One region of the Comamonas fluminis genome, then DNA from elsewhere that is predicted to be linked to it. Evidence: predicted binding sites of a transcription regulator. Region 1 holds the regulator's gene; each other region holds the start of a gene.
What was found. The regulator sigma-54, encoded in region 1, starts transcription at its own class of promoters, with help from an activator protein. The targets are predictions, from matches to a motif close to TGGCANGNAANCTGCTTT.

Region 1 (4,471 bases):
TTGTAAACATGCCGTCATTGCGCAGTTGCTTGAACTTGATGCGGCAATACAGCTGATCGAACATGGTGGCACCCCACATATCGGTTTCTTCCAGCTTGTCCTTGGCCAGTTGCGGCATGCCAACCGAGAAGGGCTGCGTCGCAGCAACGCGGTCACCGGGCAACATCTCTTGCGACACGGGACGGTCTTCCACCTGGGCCACGGGCTTGCCATCGCGGCGGTCCAGCATGAACAGCTGGTGCGTCTTGGTCGCCATCACCAGTGCAGGCGTTTCGCCGCCCTTGCCATCGGGCAGGTCAACCAGAGTGGGAGGCGAGGCAACGTCATAGTCCCACGTGTCATTGCGGATGCCCTGGAACTTCCAGGCCAGCTTGCCGGTGTCGGCATGCAGCGCCACCATGGAGCTGGAATGCGCATCGGTTTCCTTGCTGCGGTGGCCACCCCAGAAGTCAGGTGTTCCGTTGCCCAGCGGCAGATAGATCAGGTTCAGCTTGGCGTCATAGGCGCCAGACGACCACCAGTTGGGCGTGCCCTTGGTGTAGGTTTCACCTTCGGGAGGCAGCTTGGTGATGCCGGGGTTGGCCAGATCCCATGCCCAGTCAATCTCACCCGTTTTCAGGTCAAACGCACGCACCACGCCCGAAGGCTCATCGGTGCGCTGGCTGTCCCAGACCCAGCCGCCCACAATGACGCGGCTGCCCACCACAAAGGGCTGCGAAGTGGGCATGTAGAAATGCTCTTCATACGGGCCCATGCCTTCGGACAAATCAGTCGAGCCGTTTTTGCCGAAGCTGGAGCACACCTTGCCGGTCTTGGCATCCAAGGCCCACAGCCGGGCATCCTTCATCGTGGTGATGATGCGGGTGTCGCACAAGCCATCGGCCGACTTCATCTCCTGGGGCATCTCGTAATACGCCACACCACGGCAGCGATTCCAGAACGATGCTTCCTTCACATGAGGATTCCACTCCCAGCGCTTTTCGCCAGTCTCGGCATCCAGCGCCATCACGCGGTTTTCTGGCGTGCAGATGTACAGGCTGTCGCCAATCTGAATAGGCGTGTTCTGGTCTTCGTAGTTTTTGCCAGTTTTTGAACCTGTATGGAAAGTCCATGCCACTTTCAGCTGGTTCACATTGGCAGCATTGATCTGGTCCAGCGGCGCATAGCGGGCACTGTCGGCATCACGGCCAAATTGCAGCGATTGATTGTCGGCACTGCTGGCATCAGACACCGTGGCCACTTCGCGCACCGGGGTCTCGCCCAGCTTGGCGGTGTTTTGCACCGTATCGTGCGGCGTGAAGATGGACACCGCACCGGCCAGCAGCACAAGAGCTTGCACAGCGGCGGCGGGGATGGCCAGCTTGTTTTGCTTACCAGAAAGCGTCCGAACACACAGCGCTGCCAAAAAGCCCAGCACCAGCACCGGCGCCAGGCGAGGCACCAGGCCCCAGAAAAAAGCACCGACTTCGGCCAGCGCCCAGATCACCGTGCCGACCACGACCACCAGGTACAGCAGGCCGCCCTTGGCATTGCGCTTGACCAGAAAGACACCGGAAATAACCGTCAGCAAACCGGCGATAAGGTAGTACCAGGACCCACCCAGCGCAGCGAGGCGAATGCCGCCGATCGCCAGAACCAGGCCCACCAGCACGAGAACCACGCCAAAAATGCGTGGCAGTAAGCCACCAGAGGGCTTGGCTGTTTGTGTTGTAGACATAAATGCACCATCAAGAACAGAAAACCGGCATCAGATCCGGGCAAGAGCAGCCATGCAAAACAATCCGGCATCAACTCTTGTACATGAACTATACCAATCAGTCATTTTTAATAGGCAACGAATCAAAAATGACCATTTGGTATTGTTTTTATAAATTTCTGAATAAATTGAAAACTCATGCGATCCACAAATCAGCCGAAAAGAACACAGAAGTCACCCGCCCACAAAAAAGCCGCTGTGCAATGCATCAGCGGCTTTTTTGTGGGCGGCAGCGAGCTTTTACAGCGCCTTGCGCAGCGTGGTCGTGGGTATCTTGAGCTGTTCGCGGTATTTGGCGACGGTGCGGCGGGCACATTCGATGCCTTGCTCCTTGAGCATATCGGCCAGTTTGGCGTCTGATAACGGCTTTTTCGTGTCTTCCGCGTCCACAAACTGCTTGATCAGCGCACGCACTGCCGTGCTGGACGCGCTGCCGCCGGTTTCTGTGCCCAGGCCTGAGCCAAAGAAGTACTTCAGCTCGAATGTGCCTTGCGGCGTGGCCATGTACTTGGCGGTTGTCACACGGCTGATGGTGGATTCATGCAGGCCCAACTGGTCTGCAATATCGCGCAACACCAGCGGGCGCATGGCCAACTCGCCATGCACGAAGAAGTTTTTCTGCCGCTCCACAATCGCTTCAGAGACGCGCAAGATGGTGTCGAAACGCTGCTGAATGTTCTTGATGAACCAGCGGGCCTCCTGCAGACGCTGCTGCAGTGCGGCATGGCTTTCGCTGTTTTTGTGGCGGCGCAGCACGCTGGCGTAGATATCGTGCACACGCAGCTTGGGCATCACATCGGGGTTGAGCTGCACGGCAAAATCAACGCGGCCTGAACTGGCGCGCACAGGGCGCACGATGACATCAGGCACCACGATCTGGCGCTCCACATCCATAAACCGGCGCCCTGGCCGTGGCTCCAGCCGTGCAATCAGTGCCATGGCTTCGCGCAAAGCCTCTTCACGGGCGCCGCACAGGCTGGTGAGCTTGCGCAGATCACGCCGCGCCAGCAGGTCCATGGGCTGGGCGCAGATGTTTTGCGCCAGAAGCAGCAGATTCATGTGCGCTTGTGTCGTGCCCTCGTCCTCGGCCTCGCGGATCAGATCGCGCAGTTGCAGCTGCAGGCATTCAGCCAGGTCGCGCGCGCCAACGCCTACGGGCTCCAGACTTTGCAACAGTTTGAGTGCAATGGAAAAGCGCTGCTCCAGCTCTTCACGCTCCTCAAAGTCATCACCAGCCAGGCTTTGCGCCAGCTCTTGCAAGGGGTCTTCAAGGTAGCCGTCGTCACTGAGCGACTCGATCAGAAAACGCAGCGCAGCCATGTCTTCTGCCCCGAGGTGCAGGCTCAGCGCCTGGCGATGCAGAAAGTCGGTCAGGCTCACATGCTCGCGGGCCAGGTCAATGGCATCGACCTCATCGTCACTGTCCCGGTTGCTGCCAGAGCCGCTGCCACTGAGCGATGGGCTATCCCACTCGCTGCTGGATTCCCCGCCCCACTCGCCATCCTGGCCATCAATGCCATCGGCTTCCCAGTTCAGGTTTTCCGGGGTTTCTGCGGTGGCGGGCTCTGCTATGGATTCTGAAGCTGCCTGCGCTTTCTCAGTCTCTTTTTCTGATTGATATATCTCTGAAATGCTTGAGTTGTTTAGGCTGGCTGCTATTTCATCAGGAGCGCCCGCATCCTCCGCATCGCGCTCAAGAAAAGGGTTGTCGATCAGCATCTGCTCGACTTCCTGCGCCAGCTCCAGAGTGGACAGCTGCAGCAGCTGAATCGATTGCTGCAGCTGCGGCGTCAGCGACAGATGTTGCGATACGCGTAGCGACAGCCCTGGTTTCATTGGGGGGACACCCGGCGCGGGGGAAGTGAGTACATGAAGTAAGGGAACGTGGGGGCCATACTACCCATCACATCCTGAAATGCTCGCCCAGATAGACGCGGCGCACATCGGCGTTCTCCACGATCTGCTCTGGTGTGCCTTCGGCCAGCACATGACCGTCGCTGATGATGAAGGCGTGATCGCAAATGCCCAGCGTTTCGCGCACGTTGTGGTCGGTAATCAGAACGCCAATGCCGCGCTCCTTGAGGAAGCCGATGATGCGCTGAATTTCGATCACCGCGATAGGGTCGATACCGGCAAAAGGCTCGTCCAGCAGAATGAAACGCGGCTGCGTGGCCAGCGCACGGGCAATTTCCACGCGGCGGCGCTCACCACCAGACAGCGCCAGCGCCGGAGATTCACGCAGATGGTCCACGCGCAGTTCCTGCAGCAGGCCCGTCAGGCGCTTTTCCACCTCTTCACGGCTCAGCGTCTTGCCTTGCTCATCTTTTTGCAGCTCCAGCACGGCGCGCACATTGTCTTCCACGCTGAGTTTGCGAAAGATCGAGGCTTCCTGAGGCAGATAGGAAAGACCCAGACGCGAGCGCTGATGAATCGGCATATTGCCCACAGCGTGGCCGTCGATGAAGATCTCGCCACCATCGCTGCGCACCAGACCCACAATCATGTAAAACGATGTGGTCTTGCCCGCGCCATTGGGGCCGAGCAGACCGACCACTTCGCCTTTTTGCACGGACAGGGATACGTCCTTGACCACCTTGCGGCTGCCATAGGACTTGGCCAGATGCCGGGCCTCCAGACGGCTGCCGGCCTCTCCGGTGCGGCTGCCGCTGGCGTCAGAGAAAGTGGGCTCGATCATTTCTTCTCGTCAACTTTCTC
Region 2 (4,471 bases), 420 kb from region 1:
AGGCAATCCACAGAAAGATAAAGCGCGCGTCCACATCGTCATGGCACTGGCTGGCGCGGTGCAGCCAGCTGAGCGAGCGGTGAATGCGCAGATTGAGTGCTTCCGGCATGCCATCACGTATGGCGCGGTGGCGTTCTTTGAGTGCGGTGTGTGTGGCCTGCATGACGTGGTTTCCTCTCTTGGTCTGGCCAGAGCTTAGAGAGCTATGGGAAACAGAGCAATGACTTACCTGCAGGCGGCAGCGGTATGAGGGTTCAATATGAATTTCATAGCGCGTAGCGCTTTATGGATCAGCGCTGCAGCCAGTAAAAGCCACTTCTCATGTTGAAGTGATGCCGTTCACAGCACAGGGCTCAAGGCGCTGAGAAGATTGCTCCAGATGCGTTTGTGCACCGGTGTCTTCATCACTTGCTCCAGCGTCACCTGCTGCGATTGCTGGATATAGCTTTGCTGGCGTTCGCGTATCGCTTGCGTGGTGACAGTGTCATACAGCAGCACATTGTTTTCAAAGTTCAGATCGAAGCTGCGCAGGTCCAGATTGGTGGAACCGATAAAGCTCACTTCGCCATCCAGACACAGCGTTTTTGCGTGCAGCAGGCCGGGCTGAAATTCGTGAATCTGCACCCCGGCCCTGAGCAGGCGCCAGTAGTGGCTGTGGCTGACGGCGCCGACGATCCAGGAGTCATTGCGCGCAGGCAGGATGAGGGTGACCTGCACATCGCGCAGTGCGGCAGAACACAGGGCATCCAGCACCGTGGTGTCTGGAACAAAGTAGGGCGTGGAGATGAGCACTTCACGGTGCGCACCGGCCAGCAGGTTCGCCACAAGCTGGGGCGTGGCCCGGGGGCGCTCTGTGGGGCCTTCGGCAATGCCAATGGCGTGAAAGCCTTGCTCACCGGCCTGAGCCGGTGCGATGGATGGGGGCTCGACGGCGGTCTGCGACTGCGCCCAGTCGCTGGCAAAGGTCTGCTGCATCTGGGCCACGACGGGGCCTTGCATGCGCAGCATGATGTCGATCCAGGGGGCGTAGCGGGGTTTGACGCGAAAGGCCTCGTCAGCGCAGTTCTGGCTGCCGATATAGGTGATGCGCTCGTCGATCAGCGTGATCTTGCGGTGGTTGCGCAGATCCAGCCGGCTGGTGAGCATGATGGTCAGCGGGCGGTTGATGGGCAGGGCTACGCTGAGGTGTACGCCGCTTTGCTGCATCTGCTTCCACAGGGGCGAGCGCACCAGTGCGCGAGAGCCCAGTCCATCGACCATGGCGCGGCAGGTGACGCCGCGCTGTGCGGCGCGCATCAGTGCCTGGGCCACATGGGTGCCGGTTTCGTCTTCCAGCCAGATGTAGTACAGCACATTGATTTCGCGCTGGGCTGCATCCATGTCGGCAATGAGTTGCGCGCGGGCGTGGTCGCCATCGCGCATCAGCTCGGCCAGATGGCCGGGCAATGCCTCAAAGCCGTTGATGGACGATGCATAGCGAAACGCTGGCTGCCACCGTGCAGGAATCGAGGTTGTGCCTGCGCTGGGTGTGGCAGAGGGCCTGTCTGCCGCCACGCTGCTGCCGTGCGCCTGGCAGAATTCCTGCACATTGAGCCGCTTTCGGCTGGGCACACGGCCCAGAGCGACTTCGCCAAAGAAGTAATACAGCGCGCAGCTCACATAGGGCAGCAGCACCATCACCAGCAGCCATGCCAGGCGCACATCGGGGCGCATGTCTCTGCGCAGCAGAATGCGCAGGCCAAAGCCCGTAATCAACAACACATGAAGAGTCAGTAGCAGCCAGGTCATGAAGCAGTGTCCAGAGGTTGACTGGCCCAGCATACAAGCAGTGGGCAATGCCATCTTTGCCACTGACTGAAAATCAATGCCAAAAGCCGCTGATGCCGTTGCGGATAAAGCGCAGCCAGCTATTGATTGATGAGCGACGTGTTTGCGCGCAATAGTTCTCTGGCATGGAACCTGCTTCGCCTTCCTGAAAAGCAAACAAGCAGGGAGGGTGTGCATGGAATTGGTGCCATTGACTGCCATAGACAAGGCAGATACCGCGTGGGTCATGACTTCTGCAGCGCTGGTGCTGCTGATGACGCTGCCGGGGATTGCACTGTTTTACGCGGGGCTGGTGCGCCGCAAGAACGTGGTCAACACCATGGCCGCCGTGTTTGCGGTGGCGTGCATTGTGGCGCTGACCTGGTTTGGCATCGGTTACTCGCTGGCATTTGCGGCCGATTCGCCCTGGCTGGGCAATCTGAGCCGGGCCTGGTTTGCCTCTTTGCACTTCGATGCCAAACGCAATGTGCTGGCGGTCAGCCATCTGGCTCCGCACCTGCCTGAAGCGGCCTATGCATTGTTTCAGGCGGCGTTCGCCATCATCACCACTTCGCTGATTGTCGGCGCCGTGGTGGAGCGCATGCGCTTTGCTGCGGTGCTGCTATTTGCGGCGCTGTGGAGCGTGCTGGTCTATGCACCAGTTGCGCACTGGGTCTGGGAAGGTGGTGGCTGGCTGAACCAGCTTGGTGCACTGGATTTTGCGGGCGGTGCTGTGGTGCACGTCAACGCGGGCGTTGCAGCGCTTGTGTGCGCCTGTGTGCTGGGCAAAAGGCATGGTTATGGCGCCGAGGCTTTTGAGCCCCACAGCCTGGGCTGGACGGCCATGGGCACGGCGTTGCTGCTTTTTGGCTGGTTTGGCTTCAATGCAGGCTCAGCCCTGTCGGCCGATGGGCGTGCGGCGCTGGCCTTTGTGGTCACGCTGGTGGCTGCGGCCGCAGGCGGGCTGTCCTGGATGCTGATGGAGTGGTTCAAACGCGGTGCACCGACCTTGCTGGGCCTGCTCTCGGGCATGGTGGGTGGCCTGGTAGCCATCACCCCTGCAGCAGGTTTTGTGCAGGTCAGCAGTGCCCTGTGGATTGGACTGATTGCAGGCGCCGTCTGCTACTGGGGTGCGACCTGGCTCAAGCGCCGCCTGGGGGCGGATGACTCGCTTGATGTGTTTGGTGTGCATGGGGTGGGTGGCATTGCAGGCTCCTTGCTGACGGCTGTGTTTGCCGACCCCTTGATGGCTGGCACCGGTGCCACCGTGCTCAACCAGCTGGTTGCCGTGCTGGCTGTGGCGGCCTACAGCGCTGTGGGCACGCTGCTGGTGCTGGCCCTGATTCGTTTGCTGATGCCGCTGCGGGTGGGCTCTGCACAGGAGCGGGAGGGGCTGGACATCAGCCTGCATCTGGAGCGGCAGCACTGATTCATGGATGCGAGGAGGTGTGTATGGAGGACAGCGAAAAATTGGCCATTGCAGCGCATTTGCATGTGCAGTTGCGCCGCAAGACCGGCCGCGTCACTGATACGGAATGGATGGCTGGCAATGAAGATTATGCACAGGCCATGGTGGCTTTCGCACTGGAACATGCGAAGGAAAATCAGGATGAGGAATTGACGCGTCTGGCGCTGCGCTTGCAGGAAAGCTGGGCTGGCAAGTCAATGCAGTCCGCAGGCGCAGCGGGGGTGAATGAAGACCATTCTGTTGCCACCAAGGCCGCCGAAATTCTGCGCATCTCGGCGCGCTATATCGGTGGTCTGAGATAGGGGCTGATATGCCTTGATGCCCTGATTTGATATGCGCATAGCGCTATCAAATCAGGAATCAACTTATCACCAGGCGACTTACTTTGCCTTCAGCTCTGCGATATAGGCATCGCGGGCTTTCACGCCATCGGCAGTGAAGTCGGTGAAGACGCCATCAATACCCAGGCGGTAGTAGGCCAGGAATTCCTGCGAGGGGTCACCCTTGAAGATGCCTGCCAGTCGGCTGGCTTCGCTGCGGAAGGTGAAGCTGTGCACCACCAGGCCCGCCTTGTGGGCGTTGGCAATGAGGGCGGTGTCTTTCAATGTGTTCACATCCTTCAGGCCGGCACCATCCTTGTAAGGCACGACGGAATGCGCGATGACCTGTGGCTTCCAGGGACCGATGCCGTCGGCATAGGTTTTGATTTCGGCCAGCCCAGCCGGGGTCTGCATGGCTGCAAAAGTGCGCGCATCGCCCGCCAGCGTCCAGCTATAGGGGCGGCCGCTGATGAAGGTCCACTCATCGCTGGTGATGTAGCCGACGGAGCCGTCCTTGAAGTTGTAATCGTTGCCATCAATCAGCTGCACACCCTTGGCCTTCATGCCTGCCTTGCGCAGGTATTTCAGACTGTCGGGGTCAAAGCTCTGGATGTAGATGGGTGAATCCTTGGCGTTGAGCTTGTTCTTCTCCAGCAGAGCCATCACGGCATCTTCAAACGGATGCTGGCCCGTGCCGCAGCTGTTGGCAATGGCCTGCTGGTTGTTCCAGTACGGGTTCTTGGTTTCCGCATAGACAGCAATGCTGCGCCCGGCTGCCTTGCCCTTGGCCGTTGCGATGTCGATGACGTCCTGCGCGCTGATCAGAGGCAGCTTGCCGTTCCACTCGGTAGGGCGATCGGCTCGGTTGTCCAGCGTG
Region 3 (4,471 bases), 830 kb from region 1:
ATCAGTGCGCCGCATCTGGGGCTGGCTCTGGCACGCTGGTGCCGCCACCACGGCCTGATTGCGCCCGACATTGAACTGAGCCTGAGCGAGCAGGCCGGTGTTGCCACGCTGACGCTGCATGAGCGCCGCCCGCTAGGCGCCATGCACGAGTTTTGTCTGATTTCCGTGCTGCGCAATATTCACGGCTTTGCCAGCTGGCTGGTGAACGAGCCCATTGCCTTGCTGCACGCAGGCTTCCCATTTGCGGCGCCGCAGCATACCGGGGTGTATCAGGTGCTGTTTTCCCCGGTCAATCTGCAGTTCGATACACCCGTGGCCAGCCTTCAGTTCGAGGCACGCTGGCTGCAAGCCCCGCTGGCACGCGATGAGGCTGCACTCAACCGCATGCTGCAGCGCGCCTTGCCGATTCAGGTGCGCCCCTATCAGCGCGAGAAAACGCTGGTGCAGCGCGTGCGCCAGTTGCTGACTGCCAGCACCGAAGAGCAGCAGACGGCCGAAACGCTGTCGCGCCAACTGCATGTATCGCAGCGCAGCCTGCACCGCCAGCTCAAGGAAGAAGGCGCTTCGCTGCAGGCGCTCAAGGATGAAATACGGCGCGAGCGTGCCATTGCCCTGCTGCTGCGCACCAGCCGCCCCATCAAGCGCGTGGCGCAGGCCTGCGGCTTTCTCAATGACAAGAGCTTTATTCGCGCCTTCCGGCTGTGGACGGGGCTGTCACCGTCGGAATTTCGCAAGACGGCAGGCCAGCGGGCCGCCTGATTGCACCGGAGCATTCAATGCAGGAATCCACTGAAAAATGGCAGGCTATCGCAGACGGAGTCTGGGCTCTCAGCTATCAATTCAGCAATATGGGAATGCGCATCAGCACGCGCATGACCGTGATCCGGCTGGTTGACGGCAGTCTGTTCGCCCACTCTGCCGTGCCGCTGAGTCCGGCGCAAAAAGCCGCCTTGGACGAGTTGGGGCCGCTGCGCCATATCGTGGCGCCCAGCGCCATGCACCATATGTTTGTGCCGCCGCTGGCCCAGCTTTATCCACAGGCTCAGCTTTATGGCACGTCTGGCGTGCTGGCCAAGCACCCGGAGCTGCCGCAGATGCAGCGCATTCCGCCCGATGATGTCGCGCCCTGGGCTGGCCAGCTGCAGTGCCTGCCCGTCAAAGGCATTCCCACACTCAATGAAACCCTCTGGTTCCACCCGGCCAGCGGCAGCCTGATTGCGACTGACCTGCTGCAATGCTGGCAAGGGCCGCTAAGCCTGCCTGTGCGCATGTATCTGGGCCTGACCGGCGGCCATGAACGCCTGACGGTGCCGCGCACCGTGCGCCTGCTGGTCAAGGACAAGGCCGCCGTGCAAGCCTGCGCACGGCAGATTGAAAGCCTGCCCGTGCAGCGCGTGATTTTGCTGCACAACAGCATTATTGACACCCAGCCAATGCAGCGCCTGCGAGAGGCGCTATCAATCTGGGATTAGTTCAGCCAGAGGTTTACTGAATTTCGTGCTCGTAGCCATCGCCTGCAATGGCTCTGGCGGCGCTTTTGCGCACGGCTTCGAACATGGCGGGCAGATCGCCCATATCGCCAAACACGCAGGCAGCGCCAGCTTCCAGCAGCTGTTCTGCCGAGGCATGCCCCTGATCTGCCGGGAAGTAGCCCCAGACGGTGGCACCCGCAGCCACACCGGCCTGCACGCCCGTCACCGTGTCTTCAATCACCAGGCACTTGGCCGGGTCTGCCTTGAGCGCGCTGGCTGCGGCCAGATACACATCAGGGAAAGGCTTGCTGCGCGACATTTCGTGGCCGCTGTAAACATGGCCTTCAAAGTAAGGTGCCATGCCTACCTTGGCCAGCTGCATCTCCACCTTGGCGCGGTCTGCGCCTGATGCGCAGGCAATGCGGCCCTGGCACATGGCGTGAATCTGCTTGACGGCTTCCAGCGCCCCATCAATGGCCACCAGCTCGGCCTGCAGTGCAGCATTGCGGCGCTCATAGAACTCGGCCATCCAGGCATCCGTCAGCGGCTTGCCGGTATGGGCTTCAATCACTGCCGCCTGGCTGCGCACCGTCTTGCCGATGAAATCACGCGTGCACTCTTCCTGGCTGATAGCCCAGCCGGATTCGTTGAGCATGGTGCACAGCACACGGTTGGTGATGGATTCGCTGTCTACCAGCACACCATCACAGTCGAAAAGCACAGCGTCAAAAGCAGTCATGAGGTCATCCGCATTGCAAAACGCGCAATGCAAAAGGCGCCAGAGGCGCCTTGGGTCAAAAACAATGGCCCGATTATGCGAGCTTGTCTGTTTTGGAGTTCAGTGAAAGGACACTCTGGCCCGCTCAGAACTGATCGCCATCCACATAAAGCCAGCGCCCAGCCTCACGCACAAACCGGCTGCGCTCATGCAGGCGCACGGCGCGGCCTGCAAGGCGGTAGCGGGCGACAAATTCGACCTCGGCACGGTCATCCCCCGTGGGCTTGAAATCCTTGACCTGCAGGCCCAGCCATTTGACGCCCTCATCAAAATCCAGTTGCAGTGGGCGCTGGCTTTCATGCCATGTCGCTTGCAGATAGCTGGCGTTCTCGCGCACAAAGGCGGTGTAGCGTGAACGCATCAGCGCCTCGGCATCCGGGGCGGGGCTTTCATCCCTGTGGTCGATATAGCGCCCGCAGCAGGCCCCGTAGGCAAACACACGGTTTTTGGTATCAGCACGCCCGCAGGGGCAGGGCGCAGAGGATTGGTCAGACATCACGACAACAGGCTTTGGGCAATTACAAGTTGCGCGAATTCTGCCTCAGTGCCACATGGCACAGGTGGCGCTGCTCCAAACCCATGCAGCAGTGCTGCAAACTGGTACAGCACGTCCCGCGCAGCAACAGGCTTTGGGCCCATCTTCCATAGAGCGCACCATGGGCGCGAATCTGGCACAAAGCTTGTATGTGCTGCTGCAGCCGGCACGGTGGCGCGCCGGTCTCATTCATAAGGAGACAAGCATGGACATGTTCGAACTCAAGCGTTTCAACCTCGATATCGCCTATCCCTACAAGCAGCAGTACGACAACTTCATTGGCGGCAAATGGGTACCACCAGTGGCGGGTCGCTATTTCGACAATGTCTCGCCCATCACCGGCAAGCCTTTCTGCCGCATTCCTCAGTCTGATGCCAATGACATCAACCTGGCTCTGGACGCTGCCCACGCCGCCCAGGAAAAATGGGGCAAGACGTCCGTGGCCGAGCGTTCCAGAATCCTGCTGAAGATCGCCGACCGCATGGAGCAGAACCTGGAGCTGCTGGCGATTGCCGAAACCATCGACAACGGCAAGCCGCTGCGCGAGACCATGGCCGCCGACCTGCCTCTGGCCATTGACCATTTCCGCTACTTTGCGGGCTGCCTGCGTGCGCAGGAAGGCGCCATCTCCGAAATCGACGAAAAGACCGTGGCCTACCACTTCCACGAGCCTATCGGCGTGGTCGGCCAGATCATTCCCTGGAACTTCCCGCTGCTGATGGCGGCCTGGAAGTTGCCACCGGCCCTGGCCGCTGGCTGCTGCGTGGTGCTCAAGCCAGCCGAGCAGACTCCCGCCTCCATCATGGTGCTGATGGAGCTGATTGCCGACCTGCTGCCACCGGGCGTGCTCAACGTGGTCAACGGCTTTGGCCGCGAGGCAGGCGAAGCGCTCGCGACCAGCAAGCGCATTACCAAGATTGCCTTTACCGGCTCCACCGCCGTGGGCCAGCGCATTCTGCGTGCCGCTGCCGACAACCTGATCCCCTCCACCATCGAACTGGGCGGCAAGAGCCCCAACATCTTCTTTGCCGATGTGATGGATGCCGATGACGAGTTCCTGGACAAGGCGCTGGAAGGCCTGTCCATGTTTGCGCTGAACCAGGGTGAGGTCTGCACCTGCCCCTCGCGCATTCTGGTGCAGGAGTCCATCTACGAGAAGTTCATGGAAAAAGCCGTCAAGCGCGTGCAGGCCATGAAGCAGGGTCACCCGCTGGACAAGTCCACCATGGTCGGCGCGCAAGTGTCCAACCAGCAGCTGGAGCGCATCCTCGGCTACATCGACATCGGCCGTCAGGAAGGCGCACAGTGCCTGACCGGTGGCGAGCGCCACCGTCTGGGCGGTGACATCAACGACGGTTTCTTCATCAAGCCCACGCTGCTGTACGGCAAAAACGATATGCGCGTGTTCCAGGAAGAAATCTTCGGCCCCGTCGCTTCCGTCACCACCTTCAAGAACGCAGAAGACGCCATCCGCATTGCCAACGACAGCGAATACGGTCTGGGCGCCGGTGTCTGGACGCGTAACGGCACACAGGCCTATGAAATGGGCCGCGCCATCCAGGCAGGCCGCGTGTGGACCAACTGCTACCACCTGTACCCTGCACACGCCACCTTCGGCGGCTACAAAAAGTCCGGTATCGGCCGTGAAACCCACAAGGTCGCGCTGAACAACTACCAGCAGACCAA

Region 2: JDW18_RS00860 (ammonium transporter) is a predicted target of sigma-54. The motif match lies at 1,949-1,966, and genes of this name have one in related genera.
Region 3: exaC (acetaldehyde dehydrogenase ExaC) is a predicted target of sigma-54. The motif match lies at 2,920-2,937, and genes of this name have one in related genera.

What each region holds. Positions count from the first base shown of each region.
Region 1 is NZ_CP066783.1:4,563,284-4,567,754, forward strand. Features, by position in the region: gene JDW18_RS21195 (membrane-bound PQQ-dependent dehydrogenase, glucose/quinate/shikimate family) at 1-1,717, opposite strand, end outside; gene JDW18_RS21200 (RNA polymerase factor sigma-54) at 1,997-3,592, opposite strand; gene lptB (LPS export ABC transporter ATP-binding protein) at 3,660-4,451, opposite strand; gene lptA (lipopolysaccharide transport periplasmic protein LptA) at 4,448-4,471, opposite strand, start outside.
Region 2 is NZ_CP066783.1:128,920-133,390, forward strand. Features, by position in the region: gene JDW18_RS00850 (HEPN domain-containing protein) at 1-163, opposite strand, end outside; gene cls (cardiolipin synthase) at 340-1,788, opposite strand; gene JDW18_RS00860 (ammonium transporter) at 2,003-3,235, shown strand; gene JDW18_RS00865 (hypothetical protein) at 3,259-3,576, shown strand; gene JDW18_RS00870 (glycerophosphodiester phosphodiesterase family protein) at 3,655-4,471, opposite strand, start outside.
Region 3 is NZ_CP066783.1:534,041-538,511, reverse strand. Features, by position in the region: gene JDW18_RS02835 (AraC family transcriptional regulator) at 1-759, shown strand, start outside; gene JDW18_RS02830 (DUF4336 domain-containing protein) at 777-1,472, shown strand; gene JDW18_RS02825 (HAD family hydrolase) at 1,486-2,211, opposite strand; gene JDW18_RS02820 (YchJ family protein) at 2,336-2,746, opposite strand; gene exaC (acetaldehyde dehydrogenase ExaC) at 2,991-4,471, shown strand, end outside.